One region of the Exiguobacterium sp. EF_C8 genome, then DNA from elsewhere that is predicted to be linked to it. Evidence: riboswitches for the same ligand, from Rfam matches in the RefSeq annotation. Region 1 holds a riboswitch; each other region holds the start of a gene.
The links. A riboswitch is a leader RNA that binds a small molecule or an ion and turns the genes downstream of it on or off. The one in region 1 is predicted to bind S-adenosylmethionine.
Positions count from the first base shown of each region.

Region 2: another riboswitch for S-adenosylmethionine. It lies ahead of ACY2IG_RS15535 (Na+/H+ antiporter NhaC family protein); the one in region 1 lies ahead of msrA (peptide-methionine (S)-S-oxide reductase MsrA).
Region 3: another riboswitch for S-adenosylmethionine. It lies ahead of ACY2IG_RS13255 (methionine ABC transporter ATP-binding protein); the one in region 1 lies ahead of msrA (peptide-methionine (S)-S-oxide reductase MsrA).

Region 1 covers NZ_CM143264.1:441,185-444,462, reverse strand. Annotated here, with positions in the region: gene ACY2IG_RS02425 (putative quinol monooxygenase) at 1-81, opposite strand, end outside; gene ACY2IG_RS02420 (M20 metallopeptidase family protein) at 159-1,337, shown strand; SAM riboswitch class I at 1,400-1,503, shown strand; gene msrA (peptide-methionine (S)-S-oxide reductase MsrA) at 1,598-2,128, shown strand; gene ACY2IG_RS02410 (ArsR family transcriptional regulator) at 2,357-2,956, shown strand; gene ACY2IG_RS02405 (MFS transporter) at 2,971-3,278, shown strand, end outside.
Region 2 covers NZ_CM143264.1:2,932,632-2,935,909, reverse strand. Annotated here, with positions in the region: gene ACY2IG_RS15540 (hypothetical protein) at 1-145, shown strand, start outside; gene ACY2IG_RS15535 (Na+/H+ antiporter NhaC family protein) at 185-1,495, opposite strand; SAM riboswitch class I at 1,577-1,681, opposite strand; gene ACY2IG_RS15530 (metal ABC transporter solute-binding protein, Zn/Mn family) at 1,751-2,758, opposite strand; gene ACY2IG_RS15525 (alpha/beta hydrolase) at 2,928-3,278, shown strand, end outside.
Region 3 covers NZ_CM143264.1:2,495,270-2,498,547, reverse strand. Annotated here, with positions in the region: gene ACY2IG_RS13265 (PLP-dependent cysteine synthase family protein) at 1-231, shown strand, start outside; gene ACY2IG_RS13260 (bifunctional cystathionine gamma-lyase/homocysteine desulfhydrase) at 224-1,390, shown strand; SAM riboswitch class I at 1,448-1,552, shown strand; gene ACY2IG_RS13255 (methionine ABC transporter ATP-binding protein) at 1,631-2,653, shown strand; gene ACY2IG_RS13250 (methionine ABC transporter permease) at 2,650-3,278, shown strand, end outside.

The DNA of each region.
Region 1 (3,278 bases):
AACCGTTTGTAAAATCGGGAAGACTTGATCCGCAAGTCCAGCTTTGATTGTAAGTACAGCATTGACGACGATTTCTCCCATGTTACATTATCCCCTTTCGTGATTACCTGTATCTGTACCCATTTTCGCGAAAAGACACACGTTAAAGGAGCTTGAACATGCAAACTCAACTTTTTGAAGCACTCGAACAATTCGAACCGACAATGATCGCGTTACGTCGCGATTTTCATCGACACCCGGAACTCTCTTTCCAGGAAGTCCGCACACCAGAACGGATTGCCGCCTTTTACGCAGAACAGGGCATTCCTCATCAAACAGCCGTCGGAGGTCGTGGTGTCGTCGCGACGATCGAAGGCAAACAGCCTGGTCCGACGATTGCGGTCCGTGCCGATTTTGATGCTTTACCACTTCAAGAAGAGACGACGCTTGCCTTCCGGTCGATCCATCCCGGTGTCATGCATGCATGTGGACACGATGGTCATACGGCGATCGTGATGGCCCTTGCTGCTACACTCTATCCGTTACGCGATCAATTGCAAGGAACGATTCGGATCATCCACCAGCATGGAGAAGAGGTCTTTCCCGGTGGAGCAATCCAAATGATCGAAGCCGGCGTCCTCGAAGGGGTCGATGCAATTTTCGCGACACATCTCGAAAATGATTTACCGGTTGGCACGATCGGGTTCCGGGAAGGACATACATTGTGTGCGATCGACGAATTCGAAATCATCGTCCATGGTCAAGGTGGTCATGCCCAGGCACCGCATAAAACAAAAGATGCTCTCGTCGCTGGAGCGCAACTCGTCTGCAACTTACAGCATCTCGTTAGTCGACGGGTTGATCCGTTTGAGCCGGCTGTTCTCGCAATCGGTTCTTTCCATGCAGGAACAGCACCAAATATCGTTACGGGTGAGGCACGCATTGTCGGGGAAATCCGAACGTTCAATGAGACACTTCGGCATCAGCTCCGGCAAGAAGTCGATCTTGTCGCTAAGACGACGTGTGCCGGCATCGGTGCTTCGTATTCGATTGACTTCACGACTGGTTACCCGGCGCTCTGGAATCACCCGGATGAGACAAAACTCGTTCAGGAAGCTGCTGCTTTCTTACCGGAAGCATCCGTCCGGGCACTCACACCAATGATGGCGGCGGACGACTTCGCACATTACTTAACACACGTCCCGGGTAGTTATTTCTTTACCGGCTCTGGCTATACGGACGGTCGCGTCAACTATCCGCAGCACCATCCACAGTACGAGATCAATGAACAAGCGTTGTTGATAGGTGCGAAGACACTCGGAGCGACGGTTTTACGTGCCTTGAAACCTAAGGATTGACTTTATTTCTGTGTGAATGGTATCATCACAACAATGATAACGAATGACATCAACTTCATATACCCTTATCAAGAGTGGACCGAGAGATCTGGATCGATGACGTCCCAGCAACCTGCGCATAGCAAGGTGCTACGACCAGCAAAGCGAAAGCTTTGGTTGATAAAAAGCGGCGACTCCTTTTGCAACCAAGCGAAGGAGTCGTTTTCGTTTTCTCGCTGTCAGACATACAATGGGGATTTCCCACGGAGAGGAAGAGACAGATGGAAAAAGCAACATTTGCAGGTGGATGTTTTTGGTGCATGGTGACACCATTTGAAGAATTACCAGGAATCGAGGGAATCGTATCAGGTTACATGGGCGGACACGTCGATAACCCGACATACGAGCAAGTCAAAACAGGAACGACGGGACACCTCGAGGTCGTCCAAATCACGTTTGATCCGAGCCTGTTCCCGTACGAGCGTTTACTTGAACTCTACTGGCCCCAAACGGATCCGACGGATGCAGAAGGTCAATTCCAAGATCGCGGTACGCAGTACGCGCCAGCAATCTTCTATCATACGGATGCGCAGCATGAAGCTGCGATTACTTCTCGTGACGCTCTTGCTGCAAGCAACCGTTTCAAACAGCCAATCGTGACGCGGATTGATGCCGCTTCTGAATTTTATCCAGCGGAAGAGTACCACCAAGACTTCCATAAGAAAAATCCAGAACACTATAAAAAAGATCGTGTTGCTTCTGGCCGTGATGCTTTCATCGAACAGGAATGGAAAGATACGACGACGGTCTAACTGCCTCGAACCACATATAGTAGCTGAGACTGATTTCAAACATCTCCTTTTTCCTATACTTTCTAGTAGAAGGTGGAGGATCGAGATGTCAATGAAGTCAGTTTTTTGTATGTAAACCAACTGCTTTATCTTTTGTCGTTACCCTTACATAAATTTGTAATCGTTTACAAAAAGAAGCTTTTGCTTTACGGTTAATAAAAATTAACCGGTTAAAAAGGAGATGATTGAATGGAACAAAAAGCGATTCACATATTAGAGAACTATGAACAGTTAAAAGTGATCAGTGATCCGTTACGAACAAAAATCCTCATGTTTCTCGTTGAAAAACCGCATACGGTGCATCAGTTGGCCCACTTGCTAACGTTATCGCGCGCAAAGGTCCTTTATCACGTACGGGAACTTGAAAAGCATGACTTGATTCGCCTCGTTCGAACAGAAGAACAAGGCGGCAATCTATTGAAATACTATCAAGCGATTGCTCGAGGCTACATTCCTGCCGATCATCTACTGAACTTCGTCGAGACGAATGAAGCGACCCGGCAGTCGTATCTTGAGGTATTGGACCGAGCAAAGACACGCGTCCTCACCGCTCCAACTACTGCTTTTTCTCCTGTGTCTTCAAACGTTGAAGACTGGATGAGCTTATCGCTTCAAAAGGAACTGACGATGTCTGAAGCCAATTTTCGGCAATTTGCTACCAAATATCGTGCTCTATTGGACGAGTTCACACGGTCCCCTTCACTAGACGAAGAAGATAAAAAACACTTCTATATCATGACGACTGCCTTTGCAATTGATGAACCACTATTTGAGAATGACGACGTCTAAACCGGAGGTGCCATATGCTGCCTGTTGAAATGGATACGCAACCATCGCTGTTTAAAAATCGATCTTTTTTATTTTTATGGGGGTCCGGTATGTGCTCTGCCCTCTCCCTATCAACCTATCTGTTTGTTGAACAATGGTATGTCATCCATACACTAAACCAGGCGTCATATCTTGGATTCGTCCTCATGGCCACCTTGTTACCCCGTATTTTTCTCATGTTATTCGGTGGCGTCCTATCCGATCGCTATAAACGTTCGACGATCATGCGCATCTCGAGCGCTTTACGGATCAGTTTCATTCTCTGTCTTCTCGCATTACTTCA
Region 2 (3,278 bases), 610 kb from region 1:
GGTCACGCAAGCAGTTAGCCTATTTTTCAGTGCACGAAAATCAGGACGTAATCCGTGGGTATGGGGAGGCGCGGGACTCCTTCAGTTTCCACTTCCAGCAATCGCGTATTTGATTTTAGAACGACAAGCGAAGCAGAAAAAATAATGAAACAGGTCCGATCACCATGATCGGACCTGTCGTTGGTTAAGAAGAGATTTTTTCCTGTTGAGCAACTGATTTTTTCGGACGTGGGAAACCAAAGATGATGGCAATCGATCCACAGACGAAGAGCAGGAACGGATAGAACAGATACGGAATCAGTTCTGGTGAAGCTGTCTTCGTCAACTCTGCTGCGATCAGCAGTTGTGCCCCATACGGAATGATGCCTTGAATACCACAAGAGAAGATATCAAGAATACTCGCTGATTTCTTGCGGTCGATTTCATACGTATCAGCGATTTCAGCCGCGAGTGGTCCAGCGACGAGAATCGAGATCGTATTGTTCGCCGTTGCGAGGTTCGTCGCACTGACGAGTGCTGCCATACTGAATTCAGCACCGCGACGCTGTGAAATCTTGCGCGTCAACGTCTCTTTCAAGTAGGCGATTCCGCCATTGAACGTGATCAAACTGACGAGACCACCCATGAGGAGTGTCAAGATTGAAATTTCTGCCATGCCCATCATTCCTTCAGACATCGAAAGGACGAACCCACTTAAGCCAAAGCTACCGTCGATCATACCGATGATTCCAGTGAGCAATGTGCCACCGACGAGAACAAGAATGACATTGACACCAAATAGTGCAAGGACGATGACGGCGAGATACGGAATTAATTTGTAGAACTCGAATGCTTTAGCTGCTGCCGCATCGCCAGAACCAGAAACGAACGCGAGTAAGATGACCGTTAAGACGGCAGCCGGGAGAACGATCATGAAGTTCGTCCGGAATTTATCGCGCATGTTCGTTTTTTGTGTCCGAACGGCAGCGATTGTCGTATCCGAGATGAACGACAAGTTATCACCGAACATCGAACCACCAACGACTGACGCTGCTGCGATCGCAACGTTGATACCTGTTGCTTCATGAATACCGAAGGCAATCGGTGCGAGAGCGGCAATCGTTCCTGTCGAGGTACCCATTGCCATCGAGATGAATGCTGCGATAACAAATATCCCACTCATCAGGAGTGAAGGAGGTAAGAACGTCAAAGCAGCATTGACAGTTGCTTCGATTGCGCCGATCGCTTCCGCTGTTCCAGAGAACGCACCGGCTAATAAGAAAATGAAGACCATGATCATGATATCAGGATTTCCGGCACCGGTTGCGATACGTTCGACCGTTTGATTGATCGATCCTTTCGTCATGATTGCAGCAAAGATCAACGCGATCAAAGCGGCGATCAGAATCGGAAATTTGTAAAAATCGTCATAGAAGATACCGGCTCCGATGAAGAGGACCAGGAATACGACGAGCGGAAGCAGTGCCCATTTGTTAGGCGTAATCGTTTCTTTCATTGTTGATACCTCATTTCTCAAAGATACAAAAAAAGACCCCTTCGCAAGAAAGAAGGAGGTCTTTATGAAATAAAGACGCTCTTCTTATCTCTCAAGCTTTCGCTTGCTGGATTTGGCACAGTACGAATCAAATCGTCCGCTGCCGAAACATCATTGGGCCAGTCCCTCCGTTTCTCGCGATAAAAAGAAGTCATTCAATTGTTGTAAAACACGTTTCTTACCGTACCGCATTGAGTAACGCGTGTCAACTGTACTTTACTGAAGTGCCTGTTCTAACGTCTGGACGTTTTCTTCCATCAATTTGAAATACGAGCTATTTTGTTGCGATTTCGTCACCGACTCGAGGTTATGGATCGTCACGGATTTAGCTCCGATTTCTTTTTGGATGACACGCGCAACCTTTGGTGAAACCGTTTCTTCGAACGCGACGTATTTCAAATCATGCATCCGCGCTTCTTTCACTAAAGCAGCCAGTTGCTTTTGTGACGGTTCATCGGAAGGGGAAATTCCGGCGATTGGAAGCTGCGTGAAACCATATCGTTCGGCGAGGTAACCGTAAGCGGCATGTGTGACGAGAAGTTCTTTTTTTGATCCGTCAGCGACGGCTTGCTTGAACTCTTTATCGAGTGCGTCAGCTTGCTGATCGAACGCTTTCAAGTTTTTTTCGAATGTTGCTTTGTCTTTTGGTACTTCTTTTGATAAGGCGACTGTGATAGAACGTGCCATTGCTTTGGCGTTGACAGGATCAAGCCAGACGTGTGGATCGTATTTTCCATGATCGTGTTCTTCCTCTTCGTGAGCATGTTCATCAGTTGCGTGATCATCGTGCCCTGCTTCTTCGTGCGCATGCTCAGTATGTCCCTCTTCTTCATGTGCGTGAAGCGTAGCATCCGATTCCAGCAAAGTGACATCCTTACTCGTCTCGACGAACCGGACGTCCGTGCCTTTTAGACTCTCTTGGATTTTTTTTGAATAGGGTTCAAGTGTCGTACCCGTCAAAAGGAAAAGGTCACCTTTGGCAATCTCAGTGAGTTGCTTTGACGTCGGTTCATAGGAGTGCGGATCTGCTCCAGGTGGGACGATCATCTTGACGTTGACTTGATTACCACCGATTTCACGGGCAATGGCAGCTGTTGCGAACGTCGATGTATAGATTTCCATCTTTTTATCATCTGAAGTCGATGAATCGGTGTTTGATCCACAAGCTGCGAGGATACTTGCGCTCGCGAATGCGACCGTTAAAGCAGGAATGATTTTTTTCATTATATGTTACCTCCGTTATTAAAACGTAATTATTCCGATTTGGACTTTTTCACTATAGCGGAACGTTTGAGAAGCGTCAAGTACGAATACCGAGACGTTCGACTTCTTTTAAAACGGGGTAAAAGGATAAAAAAGTGAAGGAATTGGTACGTCTTTTGGAGGTGATCAAGTGAAACGTGAAACTGCATGGCTAATGGGGGGAGCTGCATTACTAACGACGGCAGCTGCGGGAGCAAGTATCTGGAATAATTACGGTGCATTACTTCGGTGGACTGAACCCGCCTTGCCAATCACAGAAAAACAACTCGCACCGCGGACACTCACTTACAAACAAGTGGGAGACCGTACCTTACAACTCGATCTCTATTATCCGCCGGGGGAAGGACCGTTTCCGGTCGCGATCTACGCGCACGGTGGCGCATTCGTTCGTGGAGAGCGCGAGGATATGTTCTGTTTTAGCCCGATCGTTGATCGCCTGCTTGAACTTGGGGTTGCTGTTTGTAGTATCGATTATCGTCTG
Region 3 (3,278 bases), 1.0 Mb from region 1:
CTCGTTGATGAGATTCATACGATTTCTGACCGTGATGCATTTGACGCGGTTCATACACTCGCTGCTCGCGAAGGATTACTCGTCGGTAGCTCAGCAGGGGCAGCGCTCGTTGCTGCGCTTGATATCGCAAAGCGTCACCCCGGCAGTACGATCGTCACCGTCTTCGCAGACAGTGCCGAACGCTATTTAAGCCAACAAATCTTTGAAAAGGTGGACGAAACTCATGCGTAAGAAGACAGCATTGATTCATGGAGGAACAGGTGTCGATCGGGCAACAGGAGCCGTTACACCTCCAATCTATCAAACAAGCACATACAAGCAAGATAAAATCGGTCAACTTAAGGACGGATACGAATACTCACGGACAGCGAACCCGACACGGACGAGCATCGAACGATTGATTGCGGATCTTGAAGGCGGCGCACGTGGTTTTGCGTTCGGTTCTGGGATGGCAGCGATTCATGCCGTCTTCCACTTGCTTGAGTCTGGCGACCACATCGTCATGACAGATGATGTCTACGGTGGTACGTTCCGCTTGATGCAACGCGTCTTACCGAAGTTCAACATTCAAGTGACATTCGTCGATACGACGGACCTTGCAGCAACGGAAGCAGCGATCCAAGACAACACGAAGATCGTCTACGTCGAAACACCGACGAACCCGTTGTTGAAAGTAACGGACATCGCAGCGATCGCAACGATCGCCAAACGTCACGATCTTAAACTCGTCGTCGACAACACGTTCGCGACACCATATCATCAACAACCACTCGCGCTCGGTGCAGACATCGTCTTGCACAGTGCGACGAAATACATCGGCGGACACTCGGACGTCGTCGCTGGACTTGTCGTCGTCAAAGATGATGCGCTCGGCGAAGAGATGCACTTCATCCAAAACTCGACAGGCGGCGTGCTTGGACCGCAAGACAGCTTCTTGCTCGTCCGTGGTCTTCGTACACTCGGTATCCGGATGGATGCGATCGAAGAGACAGCCCATGATCTCGTTGCGTTCTTGCAAGCGCAAGACATCGTCTCGAACATCTTCTACCCAGGACTTGCATCGCATCCTGGTCACGACATCCAAGCGAAACAAGCGACTGGATTTGGTGGGATGATCAGCTTTGATGTCGGTTCAGCAGCGAACGCAGAAAAACTCGTCGAGGCGACACATTTCTTCACACTTGCTGAGAGTCTTGGTGCCGTCGAGAGCCTGATTTCGGTTCCGGCACGGATGACGCACGCGTCGATCCCAGCAGAACGTCGCGCAGAACTCGGCATCACGGACGGTCTCGTCCGGATTTCAGTTGGACTTGAGGATGCGGAGGATTTGAAAGAAGACTTAACGCGTGCTTTCACGTTCCTCGAAAAAGTTTCTGAAAAAACTGTTTGACAACAAAAATAACCCCTGCTAATATTCAGAATATATTCTACAAACTTAATACCGAAACTCTTATCAAGAGTGGTGGAGGGACTGGCCCGATGAAACCCGGCAACCGCGGATCTAATCCGAAGTGGTGCTAATTCCAGCAGACAAAAGTCTGGGAGATGAGAGCAAATGGTTTTGTGTACTGAAAAGTGCGCGCGTTTGCTCTAAAACGCGCGCACTTTTTTTATTTTAGGAGGGACAGTTGTGATTCGTTTACAAGACGTAGGAAAGATTTATCGCTCAAAGCGCGGAGCGGTCGAAGCCGTCGCGAATGTCGATCTGACAATCGAGCGCGGTGAAATTTTTGGAATAATCGGTTATTCCGGAGCAGGGAAATCGACCTTGATCCGATTGCTGAATATGCTTGAGGCACCGACGAGTGGTTCGATCCAAATCGATGGTGTCGAAATGACATCGCTGAAACCTAGAGAATTACGGGGCGTCCGCAAGAATGTCTCGATGGTCTTCCAGCACTTCAACTTACTTTGGTCACGAACAGTTGAAGAGAACATCATGTTCCCACTCGAACTTGGTGGCTTTCCGAAGGCACGCCGCAAGGAACGGGTCGCGGAACTGATCCAACTCGTTGGTTTGGATGGACGCGAAAAAGCCTATCCGTCGCAATTATCCGGTGGTCAAAAGCAACGTGTCGGTATCGCTCGGGCACTGGCATCGAACCCGGACGTTCTCTTATGTGACGAGGCAACAAGTGCACTCGATCCGAAGACGACGGACTCGATTCTTGAGTTACTCGTCGACATCAATGAAAAATTGAAACTGACGATCGTCTTGATCACACACGAGATGCACGTCATTCAAAAAATCTGTCACCGGGTCGCCGTCATGGAGGCCGGTAAAATCGTCGAACAAGGACCGGTCGCAGAAGTCTTCCGTCATCCGAAGCAAGCGATGACGAAGGAATTCGTCAAACAATTGACGTCGCCATCGGAAAACGAGTTGACGTTCGCGAAACTCCGCGAACGCTACCCAACCGGAAAAATCGTTCAGTTGACATTCGTCGGATCGACGGCGGAAAGTCCGATCCTCGCGGAAGTCATGAAGGATTCACCCGTCCTGTTCAATATCATCGGCGGAAACGTCGGTCAATCACAGGAAGGGGCGCTCGGTACGCTGTTCATTCAGTTAATCGGGGAAACAGAAGCAACACAAGCGGTCATCACGAAGCTTCAAGCCAGTGATGTTGAAGTGGAGGTGGATCACCGATGATTTCATTCTTTGACAACCTAGACTGGGACATGGTGTGGGAAGCGACAGGCAGTACGATCTATATGACGGCAGTCGCTGGTCTTTCGACATTCGTTCTCGGTTTGATCATTGGTTTATTATTGTTTGCGACAAATGAAGAATTGTTGTTCAAAAATCGGGCGTTTTATTCGATCTTGAGCTTGATCGTTAACGTCTTCCGTTCGATTCCGTTCATCATCTTACTGATCTTATTGATTCCATTTACGAAAGCAGTCGTCGGTTCGTTCCTCGGACCAACAGCAGCATTACCGGCACTGATTTTAGGAGCCGCACCGTTCTACGGTCGGATGGTTGAACTCGCACTTCGCGAAGTCGATAAAGGTGTCATCGAGGCAGCTGAATCGATGGGCGCGACGAAGTTCCAAATCATCTACAAAGTCTTAATCCCAGAAGCATTGCCTGCTATCGTTTCTGGTATCACGGTTACACTCGTTGCACTTGTCGGTTACACGGCAATGGCCGGAGTAGTCGGCGGAGGTGGACTCGGGGACATGGCCTTCATCGAAGGATTCCAGCGTTCTCAAAACGATGTCATCGTCATTGCGACACTCTTAATCTTAGCAATCGTCTTCGTCATCCAAATCAT